One region of the Streptomyces sp. NPDC048643 genome, then DNA from elsewhere that is predicted to be linked to it. Evidence: riboswitches for the same ligand, from Rfam matches in the RefSeq annotation. Region 1 holds a riboswitch; each other region holds the start of a gene.

Region 1 (4,025 bases):
CTGCCCCACCGGCTGCCCGCGTGGGCGCGCGCCCAGTGCGCCGACGGTCAGCTGGCCATGGCGGAGGCCCAGCCCTCGGGCGTACGGCTGGTCTTCAGCACCCGCGCCACGAGCGTCGAGCTGGACACCGTCCCAACCAAGCGGGTCTACGTGGGCGCCCCGCCGCGGCCCGACGGGCTGTACGACCTCGTGGTCGACGGGCACCTTCTGGGTCAGGCGGCCGCTCCCGGCGGCAACACCCTCACCCTCGACATGACCACGGGATCGGCGACGACCACGCCCGGTCCGGTCGGCACCGTCCGTTTCACGGACCTGCCCGAGGGTCCGAAGGACGTCGAGATCTGGCTGCCGCACAACGAGAGCGCCGAACTCGTGGCTCTGCGCACCGACGCCCCCGTGGAGCCCACGCCGGACCGGGGGCGCGCGGTGTGGCTGCACCACGGCAGTTCGATCAGCCAGGGCTCCGACGCGGCGAGCCCCAGCACGACCTGGCCCGCGCTGGCCGCCTCGCTGGCCGGGGTGGACCTGATCAATCTGGGGCTGGCCGGCAGCGCCCTGCTGGACCCGTTCACCGCCCGCACCCTGCGCGACACGCCCGCCGACCTGATCAGCGTCAAGCTGGGCATCAACATCGTCAACACCGACCTGATGCGGCTGCGGGCCTTCACTCCCGCCGTGCACGGCTTCCTGGACACCGTCCGCGAGGGCAACCCCACCACGCCGCTGCTGGTCGTCTCCCCCATCCTGTGCCCGATCCACGAGGACACCCCCGGCCCGAGCCTGCCGGACCTCACGGCGCTCGGCAGCGGTCGTCTGCGGTTCCGCGCCGCCGGCGACCCGGCCGAGCGCGCGAGCGGGAAGCTGACGCTCGCGATCATCCGTGCCGAACTCGCCGGGATCGTGGAACAGCGGGCCGCCGAGGACCCGAACCTGTACTACCTCGACGGCCGGGAGCTGTACGGGGAGGCGGACGCCGTCGAGCTGCCGCTGCCCGACGCGCTCCACCCCGACGCCGCCACCCACCGTCGTATCGGCGAACGGTTCGCGAAGCTCGCCTTCGACGGCACCCGTGGCTTCCCCGCCCCTTCCGCCTGAAGATCGAGGCCCGGGGCGGGGCCGAGCGCGTCACACGAGCCGTCTGCCGCCCCCCGTATGCCGGTTGACGTGCGCCGATCCTCTCCTGGACGTCTCGAACGACCGTCCGGGAGGTGGGCGTTCTCCCCAGCAGGGCGCTCGTCCGCATAGGCTGACCTCCGTAGCTGGTTCGCCCCGTCCGCCAGACGGGATGCGTCGTAAGAGGGAACCCGGTGGGAATCCGGGACTGCCCCGCAGCGGTGAGCGGGAACGACCGCCGTCATACGCACTGGGCCCGGTGGGGTCTGGGAAGCGACGGCCAGTAGGTGACCTCCGTCCGGAGGGCGTGCCCGCGAGTCCGAAGACCTGCCCGCTGCCCGTGCGCGACCCATCGCGCGCGGACATCCCGGTGACCTCGTGGGCGGGTTGGCGTACATACCTGGCGGACCTTCGCGCTCCGGCGCGCCACGTACTCCCGCCCGGTGCGTCACCCTTCGCGCTCGCGTGTCCCATCGGGATCCAAGGAGACATCTCGCGAAGGAGATTTCCGTGACAGCCAAGACCGCAGCCGCGGCAGCACGGGCCACCGTGTACGGCTACCCCCGCCAGGGTCCGAACCGCGAACTGAAGAAGGCGATCGAGGGCTACTGGAAGGGCCGCGTCAGCGCGGACGCCCTCCGCGCCACCGCCGCCGAACTGCGCAGCTCCACCTGGCGGCAGCTGGCCGAGGCCGGCATCGACGAAGTGCCGACCGGCGATTTCTCGTACTACGACCATGTGCTGGACACCAGCGTCATGGTCGGCGCCGTCCCCGAGCGCCACCGGGACGCCGTCGCCGCCGACGCCCTCGACGGCTTCTTCGCCATGGCCCGCGGTACCCAGGACGTGGCGCCGCTGGAGATGACCAAGTGGTTCGACACGAACTACCACTATCTCGTCCCCGAGTTGGGCCCCGACACCGCCTTCACCGCCGACTCGTCCAAGCAGGTCGCCGAGCTCAAGGAGGCCTTGGCGCTCGGACTGTCGGCCCGTCCGGTCCTGGTCGGCCCCGTCACCTATCTCCTCCTCGCCAAGCCCGCCCCCGGTGTACCGGCGGACTTCGACCCGCTGACCCTCCTCGACCGGCTGCTGCCGGTCTACACCGAGGTGCTCGCCGACCTGCGCGCGGCCGGTGCCCAGTGGGTCCAGCTCGACGAACCCGCTCTCGTCCAGGACCGCACGAACGCCGAACTGAACGCCGCCGAGCGCGCCTACCGCGTTCTCGGCACGCTCACCGACCGTCCGAAGCTGCTCGTCGCGTCGTACTTCGACCGACTCGGGGAGGCTCTGCCCGTTCTCGCCAAGGCCCCGGTCGACGGACTCGCGCTCGACTTCACCGACGCGGCCGCCGCCAATCTGGACGCGCTCGCGGCCGTCGGCGGTCTGCCGGGCAAGCGGCTCGTCGCCGGCGTCGTCAACGGCCGCAACATCTGGGTCAACGACCTGGAGAAGTCCCTCGCCACGCTGGGCACCCTGCTGGGTCTGGCCGGGCAGGTCGACGTGGCCGCGTCCTGCTCGCTGCTGCACGTGCCCTTGGACGCCGCCGTCGAGCGCGACATCGAACCGCAGGTCCTGCGCTGGCTCGCCTTCGCCCGCCAGAAGACCGCCGAGATCGTCACGCTCGCCCGGGGGCTGTCGCACGGCACGGACACCATCACCACCGAACTCGCCGCCAACCGGGCCGATCTCGCCGCCCGCGCGGGCTCGGCGCTCACCCACGACCCGGCCGTGCGCGCCCGCGCCGCCGCCGTCACCGACGGCGACGCCCGCCGCTCGCAGCCCTACGCCGAGCGGACCGCCGCCCAACGCGCCCACCTCGGCCTGCCACTGCTGCCGACCACCACGATCGGCTCCTTCCCGCAGACCGCCGAACTGCGCGCGGCGCGCGCAGACCTGCGCACCGGACGCACCGACACCGCCGGGTACGAGGAGCGCATCAGGACGGAGATCGGCGAGGTCATCGCCTTCCAGGAGAAGACCGGCCTGGACGTCCTCGTGCACGGCGAACCCGAACGCAACGACATGGTCCAGTACTTCGCCGAGCAGCTCACCGGCTATGTCGCCACGCAGCACGGCTGGGTCCAGTCGTACGGCACGCGGTACGTGCGTCCGCCGGTCCTGGCCGGTGACATCTCCCGCCCGGAGCCGATGACGGTGCGCTGGACGACGTACGCGCAGTCCCTCACCGACCGGCCCGTCAAGGGCATGCTCACCGGGCCGGTCACCATGCTCGCCTGGTCCTTCGTCCGTGACGACCAGCCGCTCGGCGACACCGCCCGGCAGGTCGCTCTGGCCCTGCGCGACGAGGTGAACGACCTGGAGGCGGCCGGGACTTCGGTGATCCAGGTCGACGAGCCCGCGCTGCGCGAGACCCTGCCGCTGCGCGCGACGGACCGCCCCGCCTACCTGGACTGGGCGACCGAGGCCTTCCGCCTCACCACGGCGGGTGTCCGGGCGGACACCCAGATCCACACCCACATGTGCTACGCCGAGTTCGGGGACATCGTCCAGGCGATCGACGACCTCGACGCCGACGTGATCAGCCTGGAGGCCGCGCGGTCCCACATGCAGGTGGCCGGCGAACTCGCCGAGCACGGCTATCCGCGCGAGGCGGGTCCGGGCGTCTACGACATCCACTCACCGCGCGTGCCGAGCGCGGACGAGGCGTCCGCCCTGCTGCGCAAGGGACTTGAGGCCATCCCGGCCGAGCGGTTGTGGGTCAACCCCGACTGCGGGCTGAAGACCCGCGGCTGGCCCGAGACCCGCGCGTCCCTGGAGAACCTGGTCAGCGCGGCCCGCACGGTCCGCGCGGAGCTGTCCGGGTCCTGACCTCCACGTGGAACGCCGGCCGAGGGACGCCCTCCGGCGCCTCTCGGCCGGCGCCCGCATCCGCACCGTGCGCTCCGCGTTCC
Region 2 (4,025 bases), on a different contig from region 1:
GGCTCCCGTCCGCGCCGGGGCACCGGAACGGGAGCGAGGACGGCGCGCCCCTCGCCGACTCCGCGCAGCCCGGACGGGCATGCCGGCGTGGCGTCGGTGCGCACGGAGGCATGCCGCGCTCAGGGCGTGAGGCGTCGGCGGATCGCGAGAGGGGCGGCCGGAAGGCCGAGGGAGGGAGAACGACGAGGCGCTGCGGGGGCGGCGCGCGATGACGGGCGTCGGGCGGCGAACCGGTGGGAGACCGGTGCCGGTGCCGAGGAGAGCGGCGTCAGGCGCCTGGGGGCCGCGGTGGGCGGGCGGTCAGCGACAGAGAGCGCTGCAGGTGCGCCGCAGGTCCACGTAGCGGCACTCCACGCCGGGATGCGTCGTGAGCATGGGCACATCCTGGGGGCCGGGCTCGGCGGCTGTCAATGGACACCAATTGGTGTCTCATTGGGCGGGACGGCCTCTGACCCCTGATCAGAAGCCTGTCAGGACGCTGAGAGCGGACCTGCGCGGCGGGCGGGATGCACCGCGGCCTCCTCCGGATGCAGCCACAGCGGGCCGTTGCCGGTGTCGACGCGGACCGCCTCCGCGGGGGGCCACGGCCCGTCGGCCAGCAGATGGCCCTCCGGGCCGGTCAGGCTCCGGTACCGGGCGAGTGCCTGGGCGGGAGTCTGCCGTGCGGAGTCCGCCGGCGGCCCCGGGCTCAACTCGTCCACGGCGGCCGCGTACTGCTCGTACGGCCGCCAGCCCGGTACGACCCGGAACGCCGTCGGAGTGCGGATCAGCAGGGTCGGCAGCGCGTACCGGTGGCCCCCGTCCGCGGTCTCCTTCGCGGCGCCGGGGTGCGGCGACCCGCCGGGCACGGACAGCACCTCGCGCACCGGACGACGCGCCTCGGCGTGGTGGGCGCGCACCGCGTCCAGCACCTCGGCCGAGGCCGCGTCGGCGGCCAGCAGCTCCTGGTCCAGGCCGGGCACGCCGCGTACCGCCGACAGCGCGAGCCGCATGGTGTCCGCCGGTTCGCCGAGGACGAAGACGCTCTCCCGCAGCCGCCGCAGCACCCGGTCGGCCACCTCGGCACCCTGTCGCTCGGCGGCCCTGGCGACCAGCGAGGACGGCCACGAACTCGCCGCGACCCGGCGCAACCGGGCGGGCCTCGGGGCCCCCGTGTGCGCGCTGACGTCCTCGACGTAGCGCGCGTACCAGGCGGTCTCCGCCGCCGGATCGGGCGGCGGGTCGTCGTCGTGGTCGAAGAGCAGGCAGTACACGCGACGCCAGCGGACGCGGTCCGCCAGCCCGGCGCGCAGTCGGCGGAACACCGGCTCCGAACCCCAGGCCCACGGACACAGCGGGTCCGTGTACTCGATCACCTCCACCCCGGGGTGCCGCACGGCCTGCGTCCCGGCGTCGGGCGCGGCCGTCACGCGGCTCCCTGGTGGCTGAGCTGTTCCGCCGGCGCGGCGGGCAGCAGCGCGGCCAGGGTCGTCCCGCCGAGCACCGCCGCGGCGTCCGCCTCGATCTGCCGCCACACACCGGGCAGCCCGGTGGCGGGACCGGGGTAGTCCAGTCCGGCCAGCGGTTCGCCCCGCAGGGTGATCAGCTCGCCGTCCACGGCGCGTACGACGTCGAGCAGGGTGACTTCGCCGGCCGGCCGGCCGAGCCAGTACCCGCCCTCGCAGCCACGCTGACTGCGTACCAGGCCCGCCCTGCGCAGCTCGCCGACGACGGACTTGAGGAAACGGAACGGGATCTGCTGAGAGGAGGCGATGGCCTCGCAGGTGAGCGGTCGGGCGGGTTCGCGGGCGAGCTCCAGCAGCGCCCGCGTGGCGTAGTCCGCCTTCGCGGAGATATGCATGCGGCCATGATGCCCGACGGGACGCCCGACGCGGGCGCTTCCACCGCTTCCTCACCTACATTGCGGGAACATTGCCGCAGGTGAAGGACAATGGACACCTCTTGACATCCTTTTCCGGACAGCTCTAGCGTCCCCCCACATGAGCCAGCCGCTGACGACCCCCGGTGAAGGTTTCCACCCCCATCTCACGGACCGTGCGGGGCAGTCGCCGTCCCCGCTGCGCACCCGCCTGCACCACGTCCGTGCCGACGCGCTCGACGGTGACACGGCGCAGTCCGGCGGCATGCGCCGGTTCGCCGCCGTCAGCGGCAACACGGTGGGTTCCGAGAAGCTGTGGATGGGCCAGACCCACGTCGCCCCCGCGACCGCGTCCTCCGACCACCACCACGGCGCGTCCGAGACCGCCATCTACGTCGTGAGCGGGCACCCCGAGTTCGTGTTCCTCGACGACACGGGCCCACAGCCCGAGGAGATCCGGCTGCGCACCTCGCCCGGCGACTACATCTTCGTGCCCCCGTTCGTGCCGCACCGCGAGGAGAACCCCGATCCCGCGGACGAGGCCGTCGTCGTCATCGCCCGCAGCACGCAGGAGGCGATCGTGGTCAACCTGCCGGAGCTGTACGTCCTGCACACCGAGGAAGAGGCCTGACGGAAGACGTCCGTGGTACCGGGCCGTCCGTCCGCGTGCGTCCGCGCGGCCCGGTCCGGCGCCGACGGCGCCGAAGCGCCGAGGGTCCCGCCTGTTACGCTCGCCGAGCCTCCCGCGGGGGAAGTCCGGTGAGAATCCGGCGCTGACCCGCAACGGTGTGCGTGGCGACCTGATGGTCCGTCACGTGAGTCCGATCGCCCGCGGGGAGCACGCGACCCGTTGACTGCTCGCCGTGGAATGCGACAGGGGACCGCACGGCCGGCGCGCTGTACGGGCTGTTCTCCTGCCTCGGTTCACCAGGCGGCCCCAGGCGAAGGACCGCCCCGTGCGCACCACCACGACGACTCCGATACCCGGACCCGGCCGGACCCGGGACAGAGCCCCCGGCCGCCTGCCGCTGACGCCACTCCTCGGCTGCCTCGCGGTCGTGCTCCTGATCTCCCTCGTCTGCGGCGTCGCCCTGGGCGCGACCGGGATCGGGACGGCGGCCGTCCTGCGCCTCCTGTGGGCCGGTGCCACCGGCGGGACCGTGCACGCCTCGGACGCCGCCGCCTACACCATCGTCTCGGAGATCCGGCTCCCACGGGTCGTGCTCGGCGCGGTCGTCGGAGCCGGTCTCGCGACCGTCGGTGTCGCCGTTCAGGCCATGGTCCGCAACGCGCTCGCCGACCCCTTCGTCCTCGGCATCTCCTCCGGCGCGGCGGTGGGCGCCAACGCCGTCATCCTGCTGGGCGCGTTCGCCGGGCTGGGCGTGTGGGCGCTGTCCGTGTCGGCCTTCGCCTCCGCCCTCGCGGCCATGGTCCTCGTCTATGCGGTGGCACGGTCGCCGCACGGCCTCACCCCGCTGCGGCTGATCCTCACCGGGACCGCGCTGGCCTACGGCTTCGAGGCACTCACCACGCTCATGGTGTTCGGCGCCGCACGCGGCGAAGCGGCACGGTCGGCCATGATGTGGCTGCTGGGCAGCCTGGGCGGGGCGACCTGGGCCCAGATACCCGTCGCCGCGGTGACCGTGGCGGTCGGCTGGGCGTGGCTCAGGCTGCGGGCCGAGTCGCTCAACGCCCTCGCCATGGGAGACGAGACATCCGCCGCGCTCGGCGTCCGACCCGGCCGACTGCGCGGGGAGTTGTTCCTGGTCACGGCCGCGGTGACCGGCACCGTGGTCGCCGTCAGCGGCGCCGTCGGGTTCGTCGGGCTGATGGTGCCGCACGTCGTACGCATGCTGGTGGGCGCCGACCATCGGCGGGTGCTCGCCGTCGCACCCCTGGCCGGCGCGGTGCTGCTCGTGTGGGCCGACGTCCTCTCCCGTCTGCTGCTCGCCCCGGCGGAGCTGCCGGTCGGCGTGATCACCGCCGTGGTCGGCGTGCCCGCCTTCCTGCTGCTCATGCGGCGCGGCGGCTACGCGTTCGGGGGCCACTGATGCGACTCGACATCGAGGGAGTCTCGGCCGACGCGGGTACGGTGCGGCTCCTCGACGACATCCGGCTCGCCGCGGACAGCGGGACGTTCGTCGGTCTCGTCGGCCCCAACGGCAGT
Region 3 (4,025 bases), on a different contig from region 1:
AGCCGTCCTCGACGTGATGGGCGTGGGCGGCGGGGAGAACACCAACTGGTTCGTCAAGGACCTGCCGCTCCTCATCGCCTTCGGCGTGCTGGCCGCGTACACCTACTCCTCGGGTCTGCGGGCCCCCGCGCTGATCGCGTTCGTGAAGGACACCCTGATCTACATCGTGATCGCGGTGGCCATCATCTACATCCCGATCAAGCTCGGCGGCTTCGACGAGATCTTCAAGGCGGCCGGCGAGAAGTACACGGCGGCCGGGGCCGGCGGGGTCGTCCCGCCCGCGGCCGGCCAGTGGACCTACGCCACGCTCGCGCTGGGTTCCGCGCTGGCGCTGTTCATGTATCCGCACTCCATCACCGCGACGCTGTCCAGCCGCAGCCGCGAGGTCATCCGCCGCAACACGACCATCCTGCCCCTCTACTCGCTGATGCTGGGCCTGCTCGCCCTGCTCGGGTTCATGGCCATCGCGGCCGGCGTGAAGGTGCAGAACGGCCAGCTCGCCATCCCCCAGCTCTTCGAGACCATGTTCCCGGACTGGTTCGCGGGCGTGGCCTTCGCCGCCATCGGCATCGGGGCCCTCGTCCCGGCGGCCATCATGTCGATCGCGGCCGCGAACCTCTTCACCCGCAACATCTACAAGGACTTCATCAAGCCGGACGCGACGCCGAAGGAGGAGACCCGGGTCTCCAAGATCGTCTCGCTGCTGGTGAAGGTGGGCGCGCTGGTCTTCGTCCTGACGATGGACAAGACCGTCGCGATCAACTTCCAGTTGCTGGGCGGCATCTGGATCCTGCAGACCTTCCCCGCGCTGGTCGGCGGCCTGTTCACCCGCTGGTTCCACCGCTGGGCGCTGCTGGGCGGCTGGGCGGTCGGCATGGTCTACGGGACGCTCGCCGCCTACGGGGTGGCCTCGCCGACCCAGAAGCACTTCGGCGGCAGCTCGAAGGAGATCCCCGGCATCGGGGAGATCGGCTACATCGGCCTCACGGCGTTCGTCATGAACGTGGTCGTCTCCGTCGTCCTCACCTTCGTGCTGCGGGCGTTCAAGGCGCCGGACGGCATCGACGAGACCTCGCCCGAGGACTACACGGTCGACGCGGGCGAGCCCGGAGTGAAGGCGGAGCTCCCGCCGGCCACGGCGGGCGCCGGCCACTAGGACACGCCCCGGGAACAGGGCGCGCGACGCACGGGCACGGGCCGCCGGAGAGGACATCCGGCGGCCCGTCGCCGTGTCCGCCCGGCGGACCCGACCGCGCCCGGACCAGCGAGCCGGGAGGGGCGCCGCCGGGCCGCGCGGGCGGCCGGGGCGACGGGCCGGACGGCGCGTCCGGAGCCCGGTGACCTCCGGCCGCTCACCTACGAGTTGACCTCTCGGCACGCTCCGTAGCGCTCTCCGGCACCGACACGACACAACATGTGGGGGTGCTCCCTGAGCCCGGCACAAGATGTATGCTCGTGCTCGCTGTCGTCGCAGGGGAATCCGGTGCGAATCCGGAACTGTCCCGCAACGGTGTACTTGTGCGTGTTCGTGTATTGGACGTGCCCGCACACGTCTCAGTCCGAGGACCTGCCGACAGCGCACCCCGGCCACCCGGCCCGGGTGCCGACGACGTCCGGGCCTCGCGGAATGGGCCGGTGGACGCGGTGCGCTGGCTGCCCAGAAGCGCTCCCGTGTGCCCCCGTGCTCCCCGACAGGCCCCGTGCCGAGCGAGGGAGAGCCCCACGTGACCATCGCGCCAGCAGATCCGGCTTCAGTGACCGCGCACCAGGCCCCGGTGGAGACCGACGGTCCCGGAGCCGCGCTGCTGCGGACCCTGACCGACCTCACCGCCGATCTCACCGACGCCGACCCCGGCCGGGTCGCCGCCGCGGCGCTGCGTGGCCGGTCCGCCCGCGCCGACGAGGCCGAGCTGCGCGAACTGGCCACGGAGGCGGCCGCCGGTCTCATCTCCGAGGACCCGGTCTACTCCCGGCTCGCCGCGCGGCTGCTCACCATCAGCATCGCCGCGGAGGCCGCCTCACAGGGCGTCACGACCTTCTCCGAGTCGGTCGCCGTCGGCCACCGTGAGGGCCTGGTCGCCGACCGCACCGCCGAGTTCGTCCGGCTGCACTCCGCCCGGCTCGACGCGATGATCGACACGGCGGGCGACGACCGCTTCGGCTACTTCGGTCTCCGTACGCTGCACAGCCGTTACCTGCTCCGCCACCCCATCACCCGCAAGGTCGTCGAGACGCCCCAGCACTTCATGCTGCGGGTCGCCTCCGGTCTCGCCGAGAACGACACGGCCCAGGCCGTCGACGAGGTCTCCGCGCTCTACGGGCTCATGAGCCGGCTCGACTACCTCCCGTCCTCCCCCACGCTCTTCAACTCCGGTACGCGGCACCCCCAGATGTCGTCCTGCTACCTCCTCGACTCCCCGCAGGACGAGCTGGACTCCATCTACGACCGCTACCACCAGGTGGCCCGGCTGTCGAAGCACGCCGGCGGCATCGGGCTGTCGTACTCCCGCATCCGGTCGCGCGGTTCGCTGATCCGCGGCACCAACGGGCACTCCAACGGCATCGTCCCGTTCCTCAAGACGCTCGACGCCTCGGTCGCCGCGGTGAACCAGGGCGGCCGGCGCAAGGGCGCGGCCGCGGTGTACCTGGAGACCTGGCACTCCGACATCGAGGAGTTCCTGGAGCTGCGCGACAACACCGGTGAGGACGCCCGGCGTACGCACAACCTGAACCTCGCCCACTGGATCCCGGACGAGTTCATGCGCCGGGTGAACGAGGACGGCGTCTGGTCGCTGTTCTCCCCCTCGGACGTGCCCGAGCTGGTCGACCTGTGGGGCGACGCGTTCGACGCCGCCTACCGCAAGGCCGAGGAGGCGGGCCTCGCCAAGAAGACCATCCCGGCCCGCGACCTGTACGGCCGCATGATGCGGACCCTCGCGCAGACCGGCAACGGCTGGATGACCTTCAAGGACGCCGCCAACCGCACCGCCAACCAGACGGCGGAGCCCGGCCACACCGTCCACTCCTCGAACCTGTGCACCGAGATCCTGGAGGTCACGGACGACGGGGAGACCGCGGTCTGCAACCTCGGCTCGATCAACCTCGGCGCGTTCGTCGTCGGTGACGACATCGACTGGGAGCGGCTCGACGGGACCGTCCGCACCGCGGTCACCTTCCTCGACCGGGTCGTGGACATCAACTTCTACCCGACCGAGCAGGCCGGGCGCTCCAACTCCCGCTGGCGTCCGGTCGGTCTGGGCGCGATGGGCCTGCAGGACGTCTTCTTCAAGATGCGGCTGCCCTTCGACTCGCCGCAGGCACGCGCCCTGTCCACCCGGATCGCCGAGCGCATCATGCTCGCCGCGTACGAGGCCTCCGCGGACCTCGCCGAGCGCAACGGCCCGCTCCCGGCCTGGGAGAAGACCCGTACCGCCCGTGGCGTGCTGCACCCCGACCACTTCGACGTCGAGCTGAACTGGCCGGAGCGCTGGGCCGCCCTGCGGCAGCGGATCGCCGAGGTCGGCATGCGCAACTCGCTGCTCCTCGCCATCGCCCCGACCGCCACCATCGCGTCCATCGCGGGGGTCTACGAGTGCATCGAGCCGCAGGTGTCGAACCTGTTCAAGCGCGAGACGCTCTCCGGCGAGTTCCTCCAGGTCAACTCCTACCTGGTGGCCGAGCTGAAGAAGCTCGGCGTGTGGGACGCGCAGACCCGTGAGGCGCTGCGCGAGTCCAGCGGCTCGGTGCAGGGCTTCACCTGGGTGCCGCAGGACGTGCGCGACCTGTACCGCACGGCGTGGGAGATCCCGCAGCGCGGCCTGATCGACATGGCCGCCGCGCGGACCCCGTTCCTGGACCAGGCGCAGTCCCTGAACCTGTTCCTGGAGACCCCGACCATCGGCAAGCTGTCCTCGATGTACTCGTACGCCTGGAAGTCGGGCCTGAAGACGACGTACTACCTGCGGTCCCGTCCCGCGACGCGCATCGCCCGCGCGGCCCAGGCCCAGGCGCAGCCCGAGAAGACC

Evidence for each region. A riboswitch is a leader RNA that binds a small molecule or an ion and turns the genes downstream of it on or off. The one in region 1 is predicted to bind cobalamin.
Region 2: another riboswitch for cobalamin. It lies ahead of AB0C62_RS06890 (iron ABC transporter permease); the one in region 1 lies ahead of metE (5-methyltetrahydropteroyltriglutamate--homocysteine S-methyltransferase).
Region 3: another riboswitch for cobalamin. It lies ahead of AB0C62_RS04225 (ribonucleoside-diphosphate reductase subunit alpha); the one in region 1 lies ahead of metE (5-methyltetrahydropteroyltriglutamate--homocysteine S-methyltransferase).

What each region holds. Positions count from the first base shown of each region.
Region 1 covers NZ_JBEZHO010000063.1:37,011-41,035, forward strand. The annotation lists gene AB0C62_RS37575 (GDSL-type esterase/lipase family protein) at 1-1,095, shown strand, start outside; cobalamin riboswitch at 1,244-1,463, shown strand; gene metE (5-methyltetrahydropteroyltriglutamate--homocysteine S-methyltransferase) at 1,624-3,942, shown strand.
Region 2 covers NZ_JBEZHO010000005.1:40,088-44,112, forward strand. The annotation lists gene AB0C62_RS06875 (DsbA family protein) at 471-1,409, opposite strand; gene AB0C62_RS06880 (Rrf2 family transcriptional regulator) at 1,406-1,840, opposite strand; gene AB0C62_RS06885 (cupin domain-containing protein) at 1,980-2,489, shown strand; cobalamin riboswitch at 2,569-2,710, shown strand; gene AB0C62_RS06890 (iron ABC transporter permease) at 2,887-3,909, shown strand; gene AB0C62_RS06895 (ABC transporter ATP-binding protein) at 3,909-4,025, shown strand, end outside.
Region 3 covers NZ_JBEZHO010000003.1:99,694-103,718, reverse strand. The annotation lists gene mctP (monocarboxylate uptake permease MctP) at 1-1,156, shown strand, start outside; cobalamin riboswitch at 1,433-1,590, shown strand; gene AB0C62_RS04225 (ribonucleoside-diphosphate reductase subunit alpha) at 1,725-4,025, shown strand, end outside.